Regions from separate parts of the Arthrobacter ginkgonis genome, predicted to be linked through region 2. Evidence: riboswitches for the same ligand, from Rfam matches in the RefSeq annotation. Region 2 holds a riboswitch; each other region holds the start of a gene.
What was found. A riboswitch is a leader RNA that binds a small molecule or an ion and turns the genes downstream of it on or off. The one in region 2 is predicted to bind S-adenosylmethionine.
Positions count from the first base shown of each region.

Region 1 (8,385 bases), on a different contig from region 2:
CGGCAAGCCATGGCCGGCAGGCTGCTGGCAGGTCCCCCATCTCAGGCCCCGCCCTCGCCCGCGGCGGTGCCGGCCCCCGGTCCCGCGCCCGCGGAGGCCAGGCCGGCGCTGGCGGAGGCGGCACCGCGGGGAAGGGCCCAGCCCGGTCCCCCGGCGCGCACCGCCCCCGGCCCGGCCAGGAAGCCGCCGGTCACGGCCAGGCCGGCCTTCGTGCCGGCGTCGCCGCCCGCCGCGGAGGGTGCTCCCCCATCCGGCCCGAAGAGCATGCGGCCGCGCAGCATGGTGCCGGTGACCGCCCCGGTGATCTCCATCCCGTGGTAGGCGGAGAGCGGGTTGCGGTGCGCCAGGGCGTCGGCGCTGACGGTGTGCGGCAGTGTGGGGTCGTAGAAGACCAGGTCGGCGTCGCGGCCGGCCTCGATCGCGCCCTTGGCGCCGAGCCCGGCCAGCGCGGCGGGGGCCGCGGACATCCAGCGGCTGACCGCCTCCAGCCCGATCCCCCGCGTCCTGGCCTGGTGCGCGACGGCGGCGAAGCCCACCTGCAGCCCGGAGATCCCGCCCCAGGCCTGCTGCAGGTCCGGGGCGCCGCGGTACTTCTCCGCGGCGGTGGAGGGCGAGTGGTCGCTGACGATGCAGTCGATCAGCCCCTCCCGCAGCCCCTGCCAGAGCGCGTCCCGGTTGCCGGCGTCGCGGATCGGCGGGCAGCACTTGAACTCGGGGGCGCCGTCGGGGATCGCCTCGGCGTCGAAGCAGAGGTAGTGCGGGCAGGTCTCCACGGTCAGCGGCAGCCCCTCCGCCTTCGCCGCGGAGATCGTCTCCAGCGCCCGGGCGCTGGAGAGGTGCAGGATGTGGGTGCGGCAGCCGGTCTCCCGCACGGCGTCGATAAGCCCGGCGATCGCCGCCAGTTCGGCGGCGTCCGGGCGGGAGAGCACGAAGTCCGTGTACGCGGCGGAGGCCCGGGCGGGGGCCGCGGCGATGGTGCGGGCGTCCTCTGCGTGCACGATCACCAGCCCGCCGAAGGACGCGACCTCGCGCATGGCCTCCCGCAGCTGGGCCGGGTCCACGGGCGGGAACTCGGGCACGCCGGAGTCCAGCAGGAAGCACTTGAATCCGAACACGCCGGCTTCCCACAGCGGGCGCAGGCTGGCCGTGTTGCCTGGAACGATTCCGCCCCAGAAGCCGGTGTCCACGCGCAGCTTGCCCGCAGCGGCGTCCCGCTTGGCGTGCAGGTTTTCCACCGTGGTGGTCGGCGGGATGCTGTTCAGCGGCATGTCCACCACGGTGGTGGTGCCCCCGAGCGCGGCGGCGGTGGTCGCCGAGGCGAAGCCCTCCCACTGCGTGCGGCCCGGCTCGTTGATGTGCACGTGGGTGTCCACGTTGCCGGGCAGTACCAGCGTGGAGGCGGGCACGACGACGTCGGCCGGTGCCGCCGTCGTACCCGGAAGGGGCGCCGCCCCAAGGCGGCGGACCGCGGCGATGCGGCCGCCGTCGATCTCCAGTTCGGCCGGGACGAAGGCGCCCTCGACCAGGACGTTCGCGGCGGCGATGCGGATGGCGGACATCAGCAGAATCCCCCCAGGAATTCCCACGCGGCCGGGGCCTCGGCTTGGCCGGCGCGGGTGACGGTGGTGTTCATGAGCCCGTAGGGGCGGTCCCCGGCGATGAAGACCTCGTTGGGGTTCTCCAGGCCGAACGGGGACAGGTCGGCGAGGTAGTGGTGCTTGTTGGGCATCACGAAACGGATCTCGGCCAACTGCGGCAGCTCGTTCAGGATCCGCTCGCCGATGGCGAAGATGGTCTGCTGCAGGGACAGGGAGTGGGTGTCGGCGAAGGTCTCCAGCAGCAGCGCCTTCACCGCGGCGAAGGTGGCGTCGTAGTCCACGGCCGGGGCGGGTTCGCCGGCGGGGGCCGGAACGTAGCGCCAGCGGGCGGTGACGGAGGTGGCGAGGATGCGGTCGGTGGTTTCCGGAAGGGTCGTGTACTTGTCCCGCGGGAACCCGGTGAACTCGCTGCCGGTGGACTTGAGGACCACCAGGTCCTTGAGCCCGGCGACGATGTGCTCCACGCCGTCCTCGATGGTCACCGCTGCGGTGCGGACCTCCTGGCCGGTGCGCACGAAGGAGTGGTCGTGCGCACTGCCGCCGGCGGTGATGCGTTCCCAGCCGAACTGCTCGGCGTCCCACCGGCCGCCCGCGGCCCACGGCACGGTCCCGACGAAGTGGCGGCCCAGGGTCAGCAGGAATTCCTCGGCGGTGGCGCTCCAGCGTTCCTTGGCGAACGCGTAGATGGTGTTCTTTTGGGTGTCGGTGGCCAGCACGTGGGCGTTGTCGCCGGTGCGATAGCAGTCCGCGTAGTCCCCCCGCAGCAGCGAGGTCACGTTCAGGTCGGTGATCGCATGGCGCGGGGTGTCCCGCTCGATGCGCACCAGGCGCACCTCGGCCTTGCCATACTGATTGGCGCCAAGCACCACGGACCCGGAGGCGATGGTGGTGTCCTTCTGCATGATGCCGGCCCCGTCCAAGATCTTTTCCATGGTCTAGCTCCCCCGGTAGGTCGAATAGGCGAACGGGCTCAGCAGCAGCGGCACGTGGTAGTGCGCGGCGTCGTCGACGGTGAACGCGACGGCAACCTCCGGGAAGAACGCGTCCGTCCCGCGGGCCGCAAACCAGGCGCCGGTGTCGAAGACCAGCCGGTAGGCGCCGGGGGCCAGCACGGCCGGGCCGAGATCGGCGGCCCTGCCGTCGGCATCCGTGACGGCGGCGGCGAGGCGGTCGCCCGCGCGCGTCTGGAGCACGACGGCGACGCCTTCCGCAGGTGCGCCGGTTGCGTTGTCCAGCACGTGCGTGCTGACAAGGCTGGTGGTCATGGTCGGTCCTTCCATGGTGCGGGCCGGGCGGTCGGCCCGGCCGGACGTGCGGGTTGCCGCAACCGTCCTGGGGCCACGTTACGGAGCGCATGAAGGCGTGCCGTTTCGGCCGCGTAAAACTTTTGTTTCATGACCCTCGGCCTGCGCCTCGCCCCGCGCCCGCGAGGCTTCCCGGCCCCATGAGCCGCGCGGCACGGATTCCAGTTAACGCGTCAGTAACGCCTCCCATCTTCGGATGAAACAACCGGTTCGTAGCGTCGGCAGGGTAGTCCCGGATCCTCCGTCCCCGGGCTTCCATCCAACTCGCAAAGGACCAAGCATGAAGGTTTCGTCCCGTGTCACCACCCGCCGTTCCACGCTGCGCCTCTCGCTGGCCTCCGCCGGCACGGCGGCCGTTCTTGCCCTGACCGCCTGCGGTGGCGGCTCGCCCGCAACCACGTCAAGCCCCGCCGCCGGTTCCGCGGCCGCGGACCTCGGGACGCTGGACATGAACCTGTCCTGGATCAAGAACGCCGAGTTCGCCGGCGAGTACTTCGCCGACGCAAAGGGCTACTTCGCGGACGCTGGCTTCAGCAAGGTCAACCTGGTCGCCGGCGGTCCCGGCGGCACCTCCACCGAAACCGTGGTGCTCGCCGGAGGCGCCCTGGTGGGCACCTCCAGCCCGCTCGGGGTGGCTCCCGTGATCCAGGAGGACGACGCCCCGCTGAAGATCATCGGCACCAAGTACCAGAAGAATCCGTTCACGGTCACCTCGCTGGCCGACAATCCGATCAAGACCCCCCAGGACCTGGTGGGCAAGAAGATCGGCGTGCAGGCCGGCGTCAACGAGACCCTGTTCGAGGCCCTGCTGGAGGTCAACGGCATCGAGAAGTCCAGCCTGACGGTCATTCCGGTCCAGTACGACCCGCAGCCGCTGGTCAACGGCGAGGTGGACGGCTTCTTCGCCTACATCACCAACGAATCCCTCACCCTGGAGCTCGACGGCCATGACGTCGAAAACCTTCCGCTGGCGGACAACGGCCTGCCGTTCATGGCCGAATCGCTGGTCACCACCGAGGAGAACATCGAGACCCGGCGCGAGGCGCTGAAGGGTTTCCTGGTCGCGATGATCAAGGGCTGGAAGGACGCCGTGGCCGACCCCGAGGAGTCCGCCCGGCTGGCCGTCGAGGAGTACGGGTCCGACCTGGGCCTGGAAATGCAGAAGGAGGTCCGCCAGGCCGAGGAGCAGAACAAGCTCGTCTCCACCGCGGACACCGAGGCCAACGGCCTGATGACGATGTCGGACAAGCTCATGGCGGACAACGTGGAAATCCTCAAGCTGGCCGGCTACGACCTCACGGTCGAGGACCTCTTCGACACCTCCCTGCTGGAGGAGGTCTACGCGGAGCACCCGGACCTCAAGTAGTCCCGGAAGGTAGCAAAATCCCGGGGGCGCACTACGCGAGGCAACCACAGCAAGGGGGGACGACGGCGAGCCGTCGTCCCCCCTTGCGCGTGCCGGCCGGGGCGCGGAACGGAGCCAAGGCTAGGGCTACAGATGTCGATCGCTCAGGACAACACCTGTCGATAAACTCTGGCAACAGCTGTCGATTGTTCGATGAACTCCATATTTCGTAGCATTTGAAAAAAGATTCTTTGATGATTACGCCCTTTGTGCCCATACTGGAACGACCATCCCGAGCGGCTGAGAGATCTGGTTCTTTGACGCCGCAGCAACCTTCCGGACTCCGCCGGAAAGGTGCTACCGCCAGAAACGATGGAGAAAGCGCAAGCTTTTCTTCGGCCGTGGTGGCCCCGGATTCCCCCCGGTGCCGCGGCCCGCCGTTGTCCGGGATTCCCTGCACCCCGCCGCACTGCCCCACGCCGTCCGGCGCCGTCCCCCAAGGAATTCGAACATGAGCACCAACACCCCCGTGTCCGCCGCGGCCGACCTGCAGACGCCGCTGAAGTTCGCCTACTGGGTCCCCAACGTCTCCGGGGGCCTGGTGGTCTCCACCATCGAGCAGCGCACCAGCTGGGACTTCGACTACAACAAGAAGCTGGCCCGCATCGCGGAGGACGCCGGGTTCGAGTACGCGCTCTCCCAGACCCGCTACGCCGCGTCCTACGGCGCGGACAAGCAGCACGAGGCGACCGCGTTCACCCTGGGCCTGCTGGGGGCGACCGAGCGGCTGAAGGTCATCGCGGCGGTCCACCCGGGCATGTGGCACCCCGGGGTGCTCGCCAAGTGGCTGATCACCGCCGACCACATCTCCAACGGCCGCGCCGCCGTGAACATCGTCTCCGGCTGGCTGAAGGACGAATTCACCAACTTCGGCCTGCCCTGGCTGGAGCACGACGAACGCTACGTGCGCACCGAGGAGTTCATCACCGTCCTGCGCGGTCTGCTCACCGAAAAGGACTTCTCCTTCCACGGCAGCCACTACGACATCTCCGACTTCACCCTCTCCCCCGCCCCGCTGGACATCCCGGGCCGGGCGCACCCGGAGATCTTCTTCGGCGGAAACTCCACGGCCGCGCAGGCCGCGGCCGGACGCACGGCCGACTGGTACTTCTCCAACGGCCGCGACCTGGAGGGCTTCAAGGGCAACATCTCCGGCGTGCTGGCCGCCGCCTCCTCCGGGGCCCGCACCGCGCCCGCCAAGCCCCGCTTCGGGATCAACGGGTTCGTGATCGCCCGCGACACCGAGGCCGAGGCCACCGAAACCCTGCGCGAGATCATCGCCAAGGCCCACCGACCCGCCGTCGAGGGCTTCGCCGCCGCCGTGAAGGAGGCCGGCCAGTCCACGAAGGACGGCAAGGGCATGTGGGAGGACTCCACCTTCGAGGACCTCATCCAGTACAACGACGGGTTCCGCACCGGCCTGATCGGCACCCCCGAACAGATCGCCGAACGCATCATCGAGTTCAAGAAGATCGGCGTGAACCTGCTCCTGACCGCCTACCTCCACTTCCAGGAGGAGGTCGCCGCCTTCGGCCGCGACGTGCTGCCGATCGTTCGCGAACTGGAGGCGGACCTGGCCCGCAAGAACGGCACCGAGCTCAACACCGACCTGCTCCCGGCCACCAGCCTGGAAGGGTCCCCCGCCTAGCGCGCGGGGCAGACCCTTTCGTGTCGACTTCGTCGCCACGCAGGGACCCGGCTGCCCCGCGCTTTGCGGGGGAACGGCCCTTTCGTATCGACTTCGTCGCCACGCAGGGACCCGGCTGCCCCGCGCTTTGCGGGGGAACGGCCCTTTCGTATCGACTTCGTCGCCACGCAGGGACCCAACTGCCCCGCGCTTAGCGGCCCTGCCCGCAGTTCGCTTCCCCGCACCGCCCTGCCCTGTGCTGCCCATCTCTAGGGGCCGCCGGGCCGGGATCCCCCGTGCAGTCCACTTCCGGAAAGCATCCCCATGATCAGTCTCAAGCAACTCACGAAGGTCTACGGCCGCGGCCCCGACGCCGTCACGGTCCTGGACCACCTCGATGTCGACGTCGCCAGCGGCGAGATCCTCGCCGTCGTCGGGCCCTCCGGGGCCGGCAAGAGCACGCTCGCCCAGTGCATCAACCTCCTTGAGCGGCCCACCTCCGGGCAGGTGATCGTCAACGGCGAGGACCTCAGCGGCCTGCCCGAGCACAGGCTCCGCGTCGCCCGCCGCCGCATCGGCACCGTCTTCCAGTCCGCGAGCCTGCTCTCCCGCCGCACCGCGGCGGAGAACGTGGCGCTGCCGCTGGAATACCTCGGCGTCACCCCGGCGGAAACCAAGGCGCGCGTGGCCGAGCTGCTGGAGCGCGTCGGCCTGTCCCACCGCGCCAACCACTACCCGTTCGAACTCTCCGGCGGGCAGCGCCAGCGCGTCGGCATCGCCCGCGCGCTGGCGCTGCGTCCCTCCGTGCTGCTCTCCGACGAGGCCACCTCCGGACTCGACCCGGAAACCACCCGCTCGGTGGTGTCGCTGCTGCGCCAGCTGCGCGACGACCTGGACCTCGCCGTCGTCTTCATCACCCACGAGATGGACACCGTCCTGCATGTGGCCGATTCCGCGGCCCGGCTGGACCGGGGCCGGATCATCGAGCAGGGCCGGCTGGTGGACCTGCTGACCGACCACGACTCCGCGCTGGGCCGCGCCCTGCAGCCGCAGCTGAGCCCGGCCGAGCCCGGAACCGGTTCGCGAGCCTGGTACGTCACCTACGATTCACGCACCGTCCCCGCCGACTGGCTCCAGCGGGTCTCGGCGGACCTGGGCGAGCCCGCGGCCCTGCTCGCTGCCACCATCCAGAACATCGACGGCACCAGCACCGGCAACGCGACGGTCGGCCTCGCGGCCGCCGACGCGGCCCGCGTCGAGACGGCCTTCGCCCGGCACGGCCTGCGCGCCGCCCTGCGTCCAGATGCGACCACGGCTGACGGCCCCTCCGCACCGGAGGCACCCGCCCCGGACGACACCCCGAACACCACCCCGAAGGAGGCAGCGCTGTGGGTGTGATTCTCCCCTCCGCCGTTATCGTCCCCGCGTTGGCGGACACCCCGATCGCGGACCTGCCCGCCCTGCTGATTCCAGCGCTGGGCGAGACGCTCGCGATGGTCGGGATCGTCATGCTGGTGGTGGTTCTCGTCGGCACGCCGACCGCCGTCTGCCTGCACAACATGGCGCCGGGCGGATTGTTCGAGAACAAGGCCGTCTACGGGGTGCTCAGCTGGATCGTGAACATCGGCCGCTCGCTGCCGTTCCTGGTCCTGATGGCCGCGATCGTGCCGTTCACCCGGTTCGTGACCGGCACCAACATCGGCATCGCGGCCGCCGTGGTCCCGATGTCGCTGGCCGGCATCCCGTTCTTCGCCCGGCTGGTGGAGAACTGTCTGCGCGACGTCCCGCGCTCGGTCACCCAGGCCGCGCGGGCCTCCGGCGGTTCGCCGCTGCAGATCATCCGCTCCGCGCAGCTGGGCGAGGCGGTCCCGGCGATCCTCGGTGGCCTGACCATCAACACCATCGCGATGATCGAATACTCGGCCATCGCCGGGACCATCGGCGCCGGCGGCATCGGCTACGTCGCGGTGACCTACGGCTACCAGCGCTTCGACCACACCGTCATGATCGCCACGGTGGTCCTGCTGATCGCGCTGGTGACAGCGGTCCAGCTGGTCGGCGACGGCCTGGTCAGGGCCACCACCCCGCACCTGCGCCGGCGCTAGCGCGCGGGGCAGGCCCTCTCGTGTCGACTTCGTCGCCACGCAGGGACCCTGCTGCCCCGCGCTTGCAGCGGGACGTCCTCAAAACCAATCACACAGCCAGCGACGGCACTGTCCAACGACAACACTGGCCGCCGCCGGTGCTCCACACCCCCAAACCACCCCTGAAAGGGAACCACCATGACCACGACCCAGGACAAGACCGCCACCGGTCCCGAAGGCCACGGCTTCACCATCCAGAAGAAGAAGAAGTGGCCGTGGGCCGCCGGCGGGATCGCCGTCGCCGCCGCGATCGCCGCCGCCGTGGCCGTCAACGCCGGTGCCGGCGCCAAGTCCCCCAACGAGGTCG
Region 1 is NZ_BAABEO010000023.1:156,725-165,109, reverse strand. Features, by position in the region: gene ABD912_RS16960 (XdhC family protein) at 1-40, opposite strand, end outside; gene allB (allantoinase AllB) at 42-1,559, opposite strand; gene pucL (factor-independent urate hydroxylase) at 1,559-2,530, opposite strand; gene uraH (hydroxyisourate hydrolase) at 2,534-2,863, opposite strand; gene ABD912_RS16940 (ABC transporter substrate-binding protein) at 3,183-4,268, shown strand; SAM riboswitch class I at 4,532-4,626, shown strand; gene sfnG (dimethylsulfone monooxygenase SfnG) at 4,759-5,955, shown strand; gene ABD912_RS16930 (methionine ABC transporter ATP-binding protein) at 6,259-7,332, shown strand; gene ABD912_RS16925 (methionine ABC transporter permease) at 7,323-8,039, shown strand; gene ABD912_RS16920 (MetQ/NlpA family ABC transporter substrate-binding protein) at 8,217-8,385, shown strand, end outside.
Region 1: it holds a riboswitch for S-adenosylmethionine, as region 2 does, so the genes downstream of both, sfnG (dimethylsulfone monooxygenase SfnG) here and ABD912_RS02205 (LLM class flavin-dependent oxidoreductase) in region 2, are expected to answer to the same signal.

Region 2 (6,900 bases):
ACAACCCTTGGCGAAACGCAGGAGGGGGGGCGGTTGGCTTTGGTGAAACGCCGCGGGACGGCCCGCGGGGGTGAGCGGTTCCCGGGGCCGAGAAGGCAAACGAGTGAAATTTCTTGGCCACAATCGGGACTTCCGGCACCGATTCCCGCGCCGGAAGCCCCAAAGAAGGCTCCGCATAAAAGAAAATTCGATCCGCACGTGACGCGGTGTGACGCGGGGGGACTTGGCGTGACGTGGATCCGTGTGACAACAATGGTGCATAACCATCCAGAGCGGCCGAGAGATCTGGCTCCATGACGCCGCAGCAACCCCTTCCCGGCATCCGGGCGGAAGGTGCTCACGCCAGAACCGATGGAGTGTGATTCTCGTGTCCCTGTCGTCCGCCTCTGCCCGTGTCAATGGGATCCAAGTCAATGGAGCCCGCGCCAAGGCAACCCCGGCCCCTGCTGCCCCCACCCAGGCGATCCAGCCCAACGCGGTCCATGACGACGCCACCCGGTTTGCCAAGGACGCCTTCGACGCGGGAAGTTTCGATGCCACGGGCTTCGACGCCACCAGCTTCGACGCGGTGCACGTGGACGGGGGAGACCTGGGTGCCGCCGACCTCGACGCCGTGGACCTGGACGCCCACCGCGCCCCGCTTCCGCCCCGCCACCTGATCAAGATCACCCCCGGCGTGCCCGCGGACGGCGGCTACGACGAGCTCGCCGAGGTCTTCCGTCCCGTTTTTGCGCGCATCGCCGAGGGCGCGCGCGAGCGCGACGCCGGCCGCGTCCTGCCGTACGAGCCGGTCGCCTGGCTGAACCAGGTCCGCTTCGGCGCCGTGCGCGTGCCCGCCACGGACGGCGGCTACGGGGCCTCGCTCAGCGACACCTTCCGGCTGCTGATCGAGCTGGCCGAGGCGGATTCGCAGGTGGCCCACCTGCTGCGCTCCCACGTCGGCTTCGTCGAGTCCATCCTGCTGCTGGAGGACGGCGCGGAGCGCCGCCGCTGGTTCGACCGCTTCGTCTCCGGGCAGCTGGTCGGCAACGCCTACACGGAACGCGGCGGCAACGCGCTGGGCCGGCTGAACACGGTGCTGCGCGAGCGCGACGGCGGCTGGCTGGTCTCGGGGGAGAAGTACTACTGCACGGGGACGATCTTCGCGGACTGGGTGGCCGTGGCCGCGGAACTGCCCGGCGTGGCCGGCCGGCACATCGCCGTCGTGCCCACCCAGCACTCGGGGGTGCGGATCTTCGACGACTGGGACGGCTTCGGGCAGCAGCTGACCGGCACCGGCTCCACCACCTTCCGCGACGTGCCGGTGGACACCCTGCTGACCCCCTCCGACCTGGTGGTGCACCCGGAATCGGCGGTGTTCCAGCTGGTGCTGCTGGCCGTGCAGGCCGGGATTTCCCGCGCGGTGCTCGCCGACGCCCGCAACGCGGTCCAGCAGCGCACCCGCGCCTTCAGCACCGGCACCGGGGCGTCCCCGCGCCACGATCCGCAGGTGCTGCAGCTGGTGGGGGAGATCTCCGCGTCGGCGTTCACCGTGGACGCCGTGGTCCTGGCCGCGGTGGCGGAACTCGAGTCGGTGATCGCCGCCCCCGGACTGACCCCCGCCGAGCAGTACGCGGTCTGCGAACTGGCCGCGAACCGCGCGCAGGCGGCGGTGCAGCCGATCGTCCTGGCCGCGGCGACCAAACTCTTCGACGGACTCGGGGCCTCCTCGACCGCCCGCGGGTGCAACCTGGACCGGCACTGGCGCAACGCCCGCACGGTCGCCACCCACAACCCGGCCATGTACAAGGCCCGGATCGTCGGGGACTACGAGGTCAACGGGGCCGCCCCGCGCAAGTTCGACGCCGTCGGGGACGCCGCCCAGGCCTAGCGCGCGGGGACCCCTGGCCGCTCTCTTGCAGGGACCCTGCTGCCCCGCGCTTTGCGGGATGGCTCCTTGAATAAACGGAAGGCGACACGCCCGTACCGGGCCAATTGTTTCGCCATGAGTCGCCCGCGGGTTGAGGCGTCGAAGGAAGTGCGGTTCCATGGATGGAGTTGCCGGTCCGGTTTTCCGGCGGCACCCATCCAGAGCGGCCGAGAGACCTGGCTTGTCGACGTCGCAGCAACCACCCTTCGGGGACGGTGCTAATGCCAGAACCGATGGAGAATCCCCGATTCACCTGAGCCCCGGAAACACCGGACACGCGCACCCGCGTGCGCCCGACGGGCCGCAGGTGCGTGACGGTGCAGGCTCCACGGATTGCCCGCCACTTTCGGAAGGAACCACCGTGACAGGGAACAGCCCCGAGGTCCCGCAGCGCCGCCACGTCCGCTTCAACGCCTTCGACATGAACTGCGTGGGCCACCAGTCCCCGGGCCTCTGGCGCCATCCGCAGGACAAGTCCGCGGACTACAACACCATCGGCTACTGGACGCACCTGGCCAAGGTGCTGGAAAAGGGCCTCTTCGATGGTCTCTTCATCGCCGACGTGCTGGGCACCTACGACGTCTTCGGCGGCACCAACGAGGTTCCGCTCCGCACCGCCGCCCAGGTCCCGGTCAACGACCCGTTCATGCTGGTCTCCGCCATGGCGGCCGTCACCGAGCACCTTGGCTTCGGCGTCACCGCCGGCACCGCCTACGAGCACCCCTACCCGTTCTCCCGCCGGCTGGCCACGCTGGACCACCTGACCAACGGCCGCGTCGGCTGGAACGTCGTCACCGGCTACCTGCCCTCCGCCGCGCGCAACATGGGCCAGGAAGACCAGATGGAGCACGACGAGCGCTACAACCATGCCGACGAGTACCTGGAGGTCGTCTACAAGCTCCTCGAGGGCTCGTGGGAGGACGACGCCGTGGTCCGGGACGTGGAGTCCGGCGTCTTCACCGACCAGTCCAAGGTCCACGAGATCAACCACGAGGGCAAGTACTTCAAGGTCCCGGGCATCGCCATCACGGAGCCGAGCCCGCAGCGCACCCCGGTGATCTTCCAGGCCGGCGCCTCCCCGCGCGGCATGAAGTTCGCCGCCACGAACGCCGAGGCCGTCTTCGTCACCTGCCCCACCAAGGAGCTGCTGAAGGAGACCGTGGCCAGGATCCGCGACGCCGCGGAGGCCGCCGGCCGCGGCCGCTACGACATCCGCATCTACACGATGCAGACCGTGGTGACCGGTGCCGACAACGCCACCGCCCGGGCCAAGTTCGAGGAGTACAAGTCCTACGCGGACATCCAGGGCGCGCTGGCGCTGATCTCCGGCTGGATGGGCGTTGACCTGTCCACCTTCAACCCGGACGAGCCCATCGGCGACGTGAAGTCCAACGCCATCCAGTCCTCCGTCGCCACCTTCCAGAAGGCCTCCGGCGATGAGGGCAAGCCGTGGACCGTGCGCCAGCTAGCCGAGTGGGTCGGCGTCGGCGGCTTCGGCCCGATCACCGTCGGCTCGGCCGAAGAGGTGGCCCGCGAGCTCATCGACTGGGTCGAGGAGACCGACGTCGACGGCTTCAACCTGGCCTACGCGATCACCCCGGGCACCTTCGAGGACATCGTCGAGTTCATCGTCCCCGAACTGCAGAAGCTCGGCGCCTACCCGACCGAATACGTCGAGGGCACGCTGCGCCACAAGCTGTTCGGCAAGGGCGACAAGCTTCCCGAGGCCCACCGCGGTGCGGCCTTCCGCCTGCAGCCGGCCGTCACCGGGCAGTAGCGGAAAACCCACCGGTACGACGGCGGCACTGCACCTTCCGCGCGGAAGGTACAGTGCCGCCGTCGTACGTTTCCGGCCCGTATGGCACCGGTCCCAGGCGGTGCCGGGATCAGAGGCCGGCTTCGCCGTGGCCCGCGGAAGTGGCCCCGGCCAACTGCGCCTGCTCGGCGACGCCACACCATTCGGCGATGAACAGGGCGATCGACTTGGTCACCCGGCGCACGGATTCGAGCTCGACCCGCTCGTCGTAGCCGTGGATGGCCTCGGACACCGGCCCGTACACCAGCGCCGGGATGCCCGCGTAGAGCGCGAACACGCGGCCGTCGAGGTACCCGGGGGTGGTGAATGTCTGCAGTTCCTCGCCGAAGGCGGCCCGGTGGGACGTGCGCAGGACCTCCTCCGCGTCGCTTCCCTCCTCCAGCACGTAGCCCTCCGAGTAGAACCCGGTGCGGGTGGCCGCGGTGGAAATCGGGTTGCCCAACTCGTCTTGGTCGATCCGCCCGAGGCACTCCTGGATGTGGCCCCAGGCCTCGTCGGCGCCCATGCCCGGGTACAGGGCGATCCGCACGTCCAGCTCGCACCACGCCGGCACGCTGGAGGGCCAGTCCCCTCCCTGGATGCCGCCGAGGTTGAAGTTGATGGGGTGCTCCAGGTCCTCGAAGTACCGGTGGGAGGACTTCTCCGCGTTCCAGGCCCGCTCCAGCTCGCGCAGCCGTGCCATGACGGTGTGCGCCGCATCGATGGCGTTGAAGCCCTTGGTCATTTCCCGCGGGTGGGTGGGGTTGCCCCGGACGCGGACCTTGAACCAGATCACCCCGACATTGGCGCGGACCAGCATGTTCTCCTCCGGCTCCGGGATGATCACGGCATCGGCGGTGTAGCCGCGCTGCAGGGCCGCCAGCGACCCGTTGCCCGTGCATTCCTCCTCCACCACGGACTGGAAGTGGATCCTGCCCTGGGGGACCAGCCCCGCCGCGAGGACGGCGTCGAAGGCGAAGAGGTTGGCCGCGAGCCCGGCCTTCATGTCGCCGCTGCCGCGCCCGTAGAGCCAGCCGTCGACGATGGCCGCGTCCCACGGGGACCGGCTCCACTCCGCAAGGGGGCCCTCCGGGACCACGTCGACGTGGCCGTTGAGGATCAGCGAGCGCCCCTCTTCCCGCTCCAGGTCTTCGAGGGCCGGGGTGTAGGTTCCCACGACGTTGGTCATGTCCGTGTAGGGGACGGCGACCGCGCCGGCGCCGGGGTACGTGGCGAGGTCCGCGGGATCGAGCTCCCAGCGGTCCATCTCCAGCCGCCGGGCGGCCATCGCTTCGTAGAGGAAGTCCTGCGCCGAGGATTCCTGGTTGCGCAGGGACGGGTGGCGGACCAGGTCCTGGGTGAAGGCGAGTTGGGCGTCGAAGTTCGCGTCGACGGCGTCGAGGATCGCGCGGGCGTGACGGGGGTCCAGGGGCATGGTGTCTTTCCTTGGGGGTTTCCGGGCCGGAGTGGAGGTCGCGGGGCGCCCCGCGCTGTGTGAATCTCCACCGGGGACCAAGCGGGCGGGGCAGCTCGGATAGGCCGACGGCGGGGTGGATAGGTCGACGGCGGGCCAACCGGCCGCCGGGTCTCCGTCAATTTTCGAGGGTCCAGGACCGCCCCGGCAATCGATGAACGCAGCCGATGCGGGCCATAGGATGTGTGGATGCACAATCCGGACGCGATGAGCCGGCGCGTGGCGCTGCTCTGCCTGGCCGACCTGGACGCCATCTCGCAGCGGTACGTGGCCGAGGTTCGGCGCCTGCCGGGCTACCTCACCACGGTGGTCGGGGACGAGGAGCTGTACCGGACGGCCCGGCAGATGCTGGGCACGGTGTTCCGGCTGATCGCCGGAGAGTCGACCGCCGAGGAACTGGCGCGGGTGTCCGCGGAGGTGGGCAGGCGCCGTGCGACCCAAGGCGTGCCGCTGGATTCGCTCCTGCGCGCGGTCCGGATGGATTTCCGCTTCCTGTGGGAGGCGATGGGCGCCTACGTGGACGACGCGGACAGGGCGGAGTTCTCCGCCGAAGTGGTGGCCATCTGGGAAACCGTGGAGACACACACCGTCAACGTCCATGCCGGCTACATGGACGAGGTGGCCCGGACCAACCGCGAGGTGGAACTGGAGCGCGCCTTCCTCCTGCGGCACCTGCTGGCCGGCACCGGCGACGCCCGGCTTCGCGCCGAGGCCGCCGACGCGCTGGGACTGCGGATCGACGGGACCTTCGTGGTGGCCGCCGGGTGCCCCGACCACGCCCGGCGCTTCCGTGACCTGATGACCGAGCACCTGCCCGGCACGCCGCTGGACACCCTGGACGGCATCGAGTTCTGCATCATCGACGCCTCGGCCGGGCTCGATCCGAAGCTGGTGGCGGCGCTTGCGGCCATGCCCGCGGGCATCTCGCCGCCGGCCCGCGGAGTGGACCAGCTGCCGGCGATGTGGACCGTGGCCTGCGAGCTGGGACGGCTGGTCGAATCGGCGGCCGCGGCCGCGACCCTCGACCGCTCCTGGGACCGGCTGATGGCGCTCCGGCTGGGACCGGTGGCCGAATCCTTTGCCCGCGAACGGCTGGCCCCGCTCGAGGGCCTGGCCCGGCACGACCGGGAGAATCTCCTGGAAGCCGTGCGGGTGTTCGCCGGGAACGGGTCCGTCACCGACACCGCAGCCGCGCTTTACTGCCACCGCAACACCGTGCTGAACCGGTTGCGCCGCTTCACGCAGCTCACCGGCCTCGATCCCGCCGTGCCGCGGCAGGCGGCCCTGATCCAGTTGGCAGTCGCCGCCGATGCGCCGCCCGGCGCGGACTAGGTTGGCGAGGACTGGGTTGGCGCGGACCAGGTTGGCGCGGTTTAGGTCACGGGAGGATGGGGCATGAGGGCGGCGGCCAGGCCCACGACGTTGGCCAACACCGCAACGGCGAGCAGCACCCACCCAGCGGTGCGGATGGGGCGCGAGCGGTCCGGGGGCTCGTGGGTGAGCCAGACGTGCCAGTCCGGGTCCTGGTGGTAGATGGTGATCGTGCTGCCCGGGGGTGCGGCGTCGCCGGTGAGCAGGCCGGAGACCGCGGTCCCGTCCGGGGCGGTCCATACGGCGCAGGGCTGGCCTTCCAGGATGCGGACCTCCGCGGGGGAGGGGCGCCAGTGGCGGTAGTGCCGGCGCAGGATCCACGCCGTCACCAGCAGGGCGATTGCGGGCACG
Region 2 is NZ_BAABEO010000006.1:149,121-156,020, forward strand. Features, by position in the region: SAM riboswitch class I at 261-358, shown strand; gene ABD912_RS02200 (acyl-CoA dehydrogenase family protein) at 368-1,870, shown strand; SAM riboswitch class I at 2,061-2,149, shown strand; gene ABD912_RS02205 (LLM class flavin-dependent oxidoreductase) at 2,271-3,686, shown strand; gene ABD912_RS02210 (ArgE/DapE family deacylase) at 3,796-5,139, opposite strand; gene ABD912_RS02215 (PucR family transcriptional regulator) at 5,368-6,510, shown strand; gene ABD912_RS02220 (hypothetical protein) at 6,552-6,900, opposite strand, start outside.

Region 3 (8,385 bases), on a different contig from region 2:
TCAAGGGCCGCACGGAATGCACCGAGCCGAACCAGCGGACCCTGGAACGGATCCTGGAGCGCGGGGACATCGACGCGGTGGTGACCTCCTACTGGGCCGGAGCCGAATTCGCCGGATCCGCGGCGGAGGGGTTCGCCGCCTACTGGGAACGGCTGGAGGACGCGGGGATCCAGGTGTACCCGATCGTGGACACCCCGCGGCCCGGGCACCGGGTCCCCACCCCGGACTGCGTCGTGGAGCATGCGCCGGCCCCGCGCCCGTGCGGCGCCCCGGAAGGCGCGGCCTTCGAGCGCGCGGACGCCACCCGGCAGGCCGCCAGGCTGGAGCCCCGGGTGGACGTGCTGGACTTCCGGGACAGGTTCTGCGCCGACGGTTTCTGCCCGGCGGTGGTCGGCAACGTCCTGGTCTACCGGGACCACCACCACGTCACCGACACGTACATGCGCACCCTGGCGCCGGCGTTCGGGGACCGGCTCGGTGCGGCCCTGCGGGCCGACGGGCTGGACTGGTGACATCCCGCCGTCCACAACCCCGGCGCGGCCCGCATCCGCGCACTGCCGGCCGGCGGGCGGGACCGCGCGCCCACCGGCGCGTTTAGGGTGGGGAGCGGGTATCCGGTAGGATGGGTCAGGCTGTTTCCGCCGTGTTCGCAACCGGACGAAGGCGGGAACACAACGCAAAGAACCTCCTGTTACGGATATCCCGTGACCGCTTAGCCCGAAGGAGGTGGGTTCACATGCGTGCTTATGAACTGATGGTGCTGATCGACCCCGAGGTCGACGAGCGTACCGTTGAACCGACCCTTGCCAAGTTCCTGGACGTCGTCCGCAACGATGGCGGAACCATTGACAACGTAGATGTCTGGGGCCGTCGCCGCTTGGCCTACGACATCAAGAAGAAGAACGAGGCCATCTACGTGGTGGTTAACTTCACCGCAACCCCGGCCACCTCCGCGGAGCTTGACCGCCAGCTGTCTCTGAACGAGACCATCCTGCGCACCAAGATCATCCGCCCGGAGGACCAGAAGGTTTCCGCAGAGTAATTCTGCGGTTTCCCTCGTAGAACAAGACGACAGGAGGCACGATGGCAGGCGAGACCGTCATCACGGTTATCGGTAATCTCACCGGTGACCCGGAACTTCGTTTCACCCCGTCCGGGTCCGCAGTGGCGAACTTCACCATTGCCTCGACCCCGCGGACCTTTGACCGTCAGAGCAACGACTGGAAGGACGGCGAAACGCTGTTCCTTCGCGCGTCGGTCTGGCGCGAGGCTGCCGAAAATGTCGCCGAGACGCTGACCAAGGGCATGCGAGTCATCGCCCAGGGCCGGCTGAAGTCGCGTTCCTACGAGACCAAGGAAGGCGAGAAGCGCACCGTAATCGAGCTCGAGGTCGATGAAATCGGCCCGTCGCTGCGGTACGCCTCCGCCAAGGTCACCCGCACCCAGCGCTCCGGCGGTGGTGGCAACGGTGGCTTCGGCGGCGGCAACGCCGGCGGTTTCGGTGGCGGCAACGCAGGCGCCAACGCCGGTGGTTTCGGTGGCGGCGGCAACGCCGGCGCCAACTCCGGTGGCAACTGGGGCGCCCCGGCCGAGGACCCGTGGGGTTCCCCGGCTTCCGGCAACAACGGCGGAGGCTGGGGCAGCAACCCGGGCTCCGACGAACCGCCTTTCTAAACAACTTATCCACCATCCCGCAGAGAACTTCTGCGGGCTCCCCTTAGTAAAGGAGCTCCACGATGGCTAAGGCTGAACTCCGTAAGCCCAAACCAAAGTCCAACCCCCTGAAGGCCGCTGACGTCAAGGTCATCGACTACAAGGACGTCGCGCTGCTGCGCAAGTTCATCTCCGACCGCGGAAAGATCCGTGCCCGTCGCGTGACCGGCGTCTCCGTCCAGGAGCAGCGCAAGATCGCTCAGGCCATCAAGAACGCGCGCGAAGTTGCCCTGCTGCCTTACTCCGGCGCTGGCCGCGGCTAAGGAAGGGAAACCAACATGGCAAAGCTCATTCTGACCCATGAAGTCACCGGCCTGGGTGCCGCTGGCGACGTCGTCGAGGTGAAGGACGGTTACGCACGTAACTACCTGCTGCCCCGCAACTTCGCCATCACCTGGAGCAAGGGTGGCGAGAAGCAGGTCGAGTCCATCAAGGCCGCCCGTGCTGCCCGCGCCGTCGCTTCCCTGGAAGAGGCCAAGCAGCTCGCTGCGTCCCTGTCCGCCAAGCCGGTCAAGCTGACCGTCAAGGCTGGCGCCACGGGCCGCCTGTTCGGCACCGTCAAGGCCGACGACGTCGCCAAGGCTGTCGAGGCCGCTGGCCTGGGCAAGATCGACAAGCGCAAGGTGGAAATCACCGAGCACATCAAGTCGACCGGTGCCCACCAGGCCACCGTCCGCCTGCACGAGGACGTCTCCGCGACCATCGACCTGCAGGTCGTCGCCGCGAAGTAAGTCTGGCAACAGCATTCCACCGGTGCCCTAGGGTGCCGCGTGGCGAAAGGGTCCCGCTTCGGCGGGGCCCTTTTGCGTTTCCTCAAATTGCGTTCTGACAGCCCGTTTCGACGCAGTACGCAACAGAAGCCCGGGTTCCTTTGACCGGGCGCCCGCCAGCGCCGTAGCGTTGGTGACGAATCAAGAGCGTCAACGCGAAGCCCTGGCTTGTTGGCCGACAACCCTCTTTCGGTAGTGGGGTGTTCCAGGTGATGATTCGGCCGCCCGGAAAACCGGCCGGCAAGTACCGCGTGGGGGGGGCGCCATACCACCCGCGCGCCCGACGTCGAAGGATCAAGCCATGGCCCTCACCGATGACCTCTCCGCGAACTCCCTGCGCACCGCCTTCTCCCGCTTCCCCTCCGGCGTCGCGGCGCTGTGCGCGATCGTCGACGGCGAGCCCCAGGGCATCGTCGCCTCCTCCTTCACCGTGGGCGTGTCCCTGGAGCCGCCGCTGGTGATGTTCGCCGTTCAGAACTCCTCCCGCACCTGGCCGGTGGTGCGCCGCAACGCGCGCATCGGCGTGTCCATCCTCGGCGAGGCCCACGAGGACGTCTGCCGCCAGATCTCCGCCCGCACCGGCGACCGCTTCGCCGGGCTGGCCCTGGACTCCACCGACGAGGGCGCGCTGTTCCTGCACGACGCCGCCCTGTGGCTGGACTGCTCCGTGGAGCAGGAGATCCCGGCCGGGGACCACCACGTGGTGCTACTGCGCGTGCACGGCCACGCCACGCACGACGACGCCCACGCCCCGCTGGTCTTCCACGGCTCCGCGTTCCGCCGGCTGCAGAGCCGCGACGCGCTGGTCTAGCCGCCCCGGTTCCCGGCCCGCGCCGCGAGATCCCGCCGATAGGCGTTGGGGGAGCGGCCGCAGGCCTGCCGGAAGACGCGGGAGAAGTGCCGCACGTCGCGGCCCCCACCGTTCGGCGACGAACCCCATGGCGTCCGCGAAAGAGGCGGTCACCAGGTCCACCGGCGCCGCCGACTCCCCGTTGAACCGCCGGGCATAGGGCAGCGTCGAGTCGTGGACCGTGAAGTCCTTGGGTCCCAGCGCCGCCGAGTTGGCGCCCTGTTCGATGGTGCTCCGGCCCGCCAGGTGCAGCGAGATGCCGACGAACGGGTCCGCCCCGGCCGCGGCCAGCCGTTTGGTTCGGTCCACCCAGTGCGGCCCGGAGGAAACCGTGAAGGGCCGGATCCCGTTGACGGTGACGGCCTCGATCAGCGCCGAAGGAGGGGTGCTCGCTCCTGATTCCCAGCGGCAGCATCAGCCCGTCCACCAGCACCCGCCGCTCGGGCAGGTGCGCCGCGGTGCGCGCGCAGTATCCGCCCTCCGGGCCGTCCTTTCCGCCATCCTCACCAAGCCATGCACGACGCCGGCCCGCGCCACCAAGGCGGGGCCGGCGTCGTGCGGTGCCCGCTAGAGATTGAACTGCTACAGGTTGAATCGGCCGATCATGTTCACGTCCTTATTGCGACCAGGCCCGGGACGGTCCAGTAGTCCTCGTCGCACTCGCCCATGAACTGGTCGGCGAACGCCCCCGTAGCTGCCCCGGTAGTAGCGCTCGTCGTGCTTGTGGCGGGAGCCGAACCCGGTGTTGGTGGCGTCCCACAGGGCCTTGAGGGTCTTCACGCGCTGCAGGGAATCGATGCCGTTGGACCCGGGCACATACTGGCCAGGAAGGACGCCTTGCAGTCCGGGCTGCGCCCCATCCAGCCGTAGGACATTTTGGCCCACTCGGCGATCGCGTCACGGCCCTTGATCAGGTCCGCGGAGGACTTCGGGGCCCTGAACCAAGCGTAGGTGCGGCCTTCCGCTGCCCCCAACCCTACGGATGTATGCCCCGCTGTGGGCGCAGAGTGCAGGAGGGGGGGCATCCCAGCTCAGAGCGTCTGGCCCGCCGCGGCCCGGGCCCGCCGGGACGGACCACCACATCCTGTGACCCGTGGTGCGGGTGTCAATGCCTGGGGTGTGGAACGGGATGGTGCTGGGCGCATGTGGTGGTTTCCTCCCGGGAGGCGACGTGCCCGGCGCCCGGGCGGCGGGGGCTTGGAAATGCGTCCGGCCGGCGCCGTCGAGGTGCCTCATTCCTTGGAGGCCGAAAACCGACAAATCACCATCGGGCATACCAAAAGTGGAAATTGGCCAAGAAATCTTGCCAATTAAGGTGACATGAACCACGTTCTATGGAAATCTGTATACCAGTTGAGGTCGACTGGTTCCTGCGAGATCGGATGCCGGGCCGAACTCACCGAACCGAGCGGCACTCCCTGATCAGCTTCGCCCGCCCCTAGGGCAGGCACATTGAAAGGTTTCCCATGGCTCGCACCACTTTCCGGATGACATCCCTGCTGGCGGCTTGCGTCGGCACGGGCCTTCTTGTGACATCTTGTGGTCTCTCCGCCCCTGCTTCGACGAATGGGGCCCCGTCCCGCGACGAGGCCGTGGTGATCGGTACACGCCTGATGGCGGAAACGCTCGACCCGCAGCAGGCCTCGAACGCAACCAACGAGTTCTACAACGCGCCGGTCTACAACACCCTGGTGACGTTCAACGCCCAGGGGGAACTCGCTCCCGAACTCGCCGTCGAGTGGGAGATCGCCAAGGACGCGAAGTCCTTGACCCTGAAACTGCGGGACGGCGTCACCTTCCACAGCGGCAACCCGTTCACGGCCGACGACGTCGTCTACACCCTGGAACGGGCCAAGAAGGTGGGCACCGGAGTCGCCGCTTTCATCGCGGGCGTCGAGTCCGCCACCGCCCAGGACGACTCCACCGTGACGATCAAGTTGCGCGAGACCAACCTGGACGCCATCAACGCCTTGAGCATGGTCTACATCCTCGACTCGGCCCTGGTGAAGCAGCACGAAGGCAACGACAACGCACAGCAGTGGCTGGCAAACAACGACGCCGGCTCCGGCGCCTTCGCGATGAAGGCCTTCAAGCCCAGCCAGCAGGTCTCGCTCGCCCGATTCGACGGCTACTGGGAGCCGCTTGCAGGCCGCCCGTCCGTCTTGGAAATGCGGATGATCCCCGAAGCCAGCGCCGTCCGCGATGAACTGCAAGCCGGCGGCATCGATATCGGCTACGAAATCGCGGCGGCTGACAAGCCCCTCTTCGAATCGTCCGACAAGTACCAGGTCGTCACCATCCCGGGTCCGATCCAGACCTACGTGAACCTGAATATGAAGGGCAAGTGGACCTCCGATCCCCGGGTGCGCGAAGCGCTGCAGCTTTCCTACGACTACCAGGGCCACCTGGACACCATCCTGCACGGCCGGGGCAAGTTCGCCACCGGCCTGGCTTCGGACACCGTCCGGTGCCGTGCCGAGCTGCCCGCGCTCCACCAGGACCTGGAACGGGCCAAGAGCCTGATCAAGGAGGCAGGCGCCGAGGGAGCGACCCTGACGCTCGCCTACCAAACCGGCCCGGTCGAGCACAACATGGCCGGCACCGTCCTCCAGTCTTCCCTGCGAGAGATCGGCCTGAACGTCGAGATCAAGAACGTGACCTTCCCGCAGTACCTGGAGATGCTCTCCTCGCCCGAGACGGTGCCCGACCTCGGGATCGCCTGGGACTTCGCCGCGTACCCGTCGGTCGGCCCCATGCTGCAGCGGGCCTGGCATTCCTCCGCGATCGGACAGACCAACGCGTCCCAGTACAGCAACGCCCAGGTCGATGCCCTTCTCGATGCGTCCGCGGAAAGCGTCGATGCCCAGCAGGCCTGTGACGACCTTGTCGAGGCCCAAAAGCTCATTGCCGCAGACCGTCCGACCCTGTACGTGGCCAACCGCGCCATCCAGATCATTGCCGACAAGCGCGTGACCGGCATCCAATTCATGCCCACGAGCCAGGTGTTCGACGCGAGCCTCATTGAGCTCGCCAAGTAACCGTCTGGCACAGCACAAGGGAAACAATGAACAAGTACATCTCACGGCGGGTCGGCCTGGCCCTGGTGAGCATCTGGGGAGTCGCGACGATCGTGTTCTTCCTCTCCAAGCTCATCCCCGGCGACATCGCACGCATCGCGGCGGGGCGGACCGCCACAGCAGAGCAGGTGGCCCAGGTGCGCGAGAAGCTCGGGCTGGACGAACCCCTGCTCGCGCAGTACGGCGCCTTCCTGGGGCGGGCGGTCCGGGGAGACCTCGGGACCTCCGCCTTCACGCACCAGAGCGTCGTGTCCGACATCGCGGCGGTCCTGCCCACAACGGTCCAGCTGGTGATCGTCTCCATGCTGATCACCCTGCTCATCGCGGTGCCGCTCGGGGTGGTCGCGGCAGTGAATGAGGGGCGTGCGGCGGACACCGCGGCACGGATCATCTTCGTGATCGGCGGCGGCATCCCCGTCTTCTGGCTGGCGATCATGCTGCGCTGGCTTCTGGGCGCCAACCTCGGCTGGTTCCCGATCTCCGGCACCAACGGCTTCGGGATGAGTCCACCGACGGTCACCGGCTTTACGCTGGCCGATTCGCTGGTGTTCGGTTCGGTCGCCAACTTCGTCGATTCGTTCCTGCACCTGCTCCTGCCGGCCTTGGCACTCAGCGCCCCGTTCGTGGCGACGCTGGCACGCAACGTGAGGTCGAACATGATGAGCGCCCTGAAATCTGACTTCATCTCCTTCGCCATCGCCAAGGGGGTGCCGCCCCGACGCATCATCGTTCGCCACGGCCTGCGCAGCGCCATGGGATCGACGCTCACCCTGGTGGGCATGCAGTTCGGGTGGATGATCAGCGCCGCCCTGCTGGTGGAGACGGTCTTCAGCCTGCCCGGGGTCGGAAGCTACCTGCACATGGGCATCATCAACCAGGACACGTTCTCGGTCCTGGGAGGGGTGCTGGTGATCGGAATCGTCTTCATTTGCCTTGCCGTCGTCGTCGACGTCCTCCAGATGGCCATCGACCCGCGGGTCCGTCTTTCCCAAGTAGGTGCACCATGACACTGCCAAACCTTTCCGCCCCCTCCGCGGCTGCCGGGATCGGGAGCCAGATCAACAAGGTGGTGCGCGGATTCTGGAACCGGCGCACGCCGTGGCTCGACCGGTTCTCGATCGTGCTCGTGGGGGTCATGGTGGCCATGGCTGTGCTGGGCCCCCTGTTCCTGCAGCATGACCCCTACCAGGCCAACAGCAAGGAAGCGCTGCTCCCACCCAGCCCCAGCCACTGGATGGGAACGGACGACGTGGGCCGCGATGTGCTCTCCCGCCTGGTCGTCGGTGCGGGCCAAACGATCTTTGCCGCCGCACTGATCGTCCTGCTCGCCACGGTGGTCGGGATCCTGGTGGCCAGCATCGCCGCGGTCTCGACCAAATGGATCGACGAGACCATCATGCGGGCCTGCGACATCTTCATGTCCCTGCCCTCCCTGGTGCTTGCCTTGGGCATTGCGGCCGCCCTGGGTTCGTCGATGACCTCGATCATCATCGCGATGGTCGGAGCGCTCTGGCCCAGCACCGCCCGGCTGGCCCGCGGCATCATCCGGGAAACCATGACCAGCACCTACACCGAAGCCGCCCGTATTCTCGGCGTTTCGAAACCGCGGCTGCTGCTCAAGCACGTGTTGCCCAACTCCCTGGACGCGATCTACGTGCACGCCAGCATGGAGGTTTCCGGAACGATCGTGATGATGTCCGGCCTGGCCTTCCTGGGCGTCGGGGCGCCTCCGCCCAGCGCCGACTGGGGCTCCATGATCGCCCAAGGCAAGGACTACATCACGAGCGCATGGTGGGTGGCCCTCTTCCCCGGCATCGGGATCACGCTCGGAGCCATCGCCTTCGGCCTGCTGGGCGATGCGGTACGAAACTATGTCGACCCGACCACGAGGAGGTCCTAGTGGAAAACGGCACCCCTCTCCTTCAGGTGGAGAAGCTTTCCGTCCACGTGCCCGAAGCCAACCGGATCGACCGGG
Region 3 is NZ_BAABEO010000024.1:70,206-78,590, forward strand. Features, by position in the region: gene ABD912_RS18095 (acyltransferase family protein) at 1-512, shown strand, start outside; gene rpsF (30S ribosomal protein S6) at 737-1,042, shown strand; gene ABD912_RS18105 (single-stranded DNA-binding protein) at 1,084-1,674, shown strand; gene rpsR (30S ribosomal protein S18) at 1,737-1,976, shown strand; gene rplI (50S ribosomal protein L9) at 1,992-2,444, shown strand; SAM riboswitch class IV at 2,623-2,736, shown strand; gene ABD912_RS18120 (flavin reductase family protein) at 2,785-3,294, shown strand; gene ABD912_RS23590 (helix-turn-helix transcriptional regulator) at 3,291-3,389, opposite strand; gene ABD912_RS18125 (4-hydroxyphenylacetate 3-hydroxylase C-terminal domain-containing protein) at 3,916-4,149, opposite strand; gene ABD912_RS23595 (4-hydroxyphenylacetate 3-hydroxylase N-terminal domain-containing protein) at 4,110-4,358, opposite strand; gene ABD912_RS18130 (ABC transporter substrate-binding protein) at 4,926-6,371, shown strand; gene ABD912_RS18135 (ABC transporter permease) at 6,398-7,417, shown strand; gene ABD912_RS18140 (ABC transporter permease) at 7,414-8,310, shown strand; gene ABD912_RS18145 (ABC transporter ATP-binding protein) at 8,310-8,385, shown strand, end outside.
Region 3: it holds a riboswitch for S-adenosylmethionine, as region 2 does, so the genes downstream of both, ABD912_RS18120 (flavin reductase family protein) here and ABD912_RS02205 (LLM class flavin-dependent oxidoreductase) in region 2, are expected to answer to the same signal.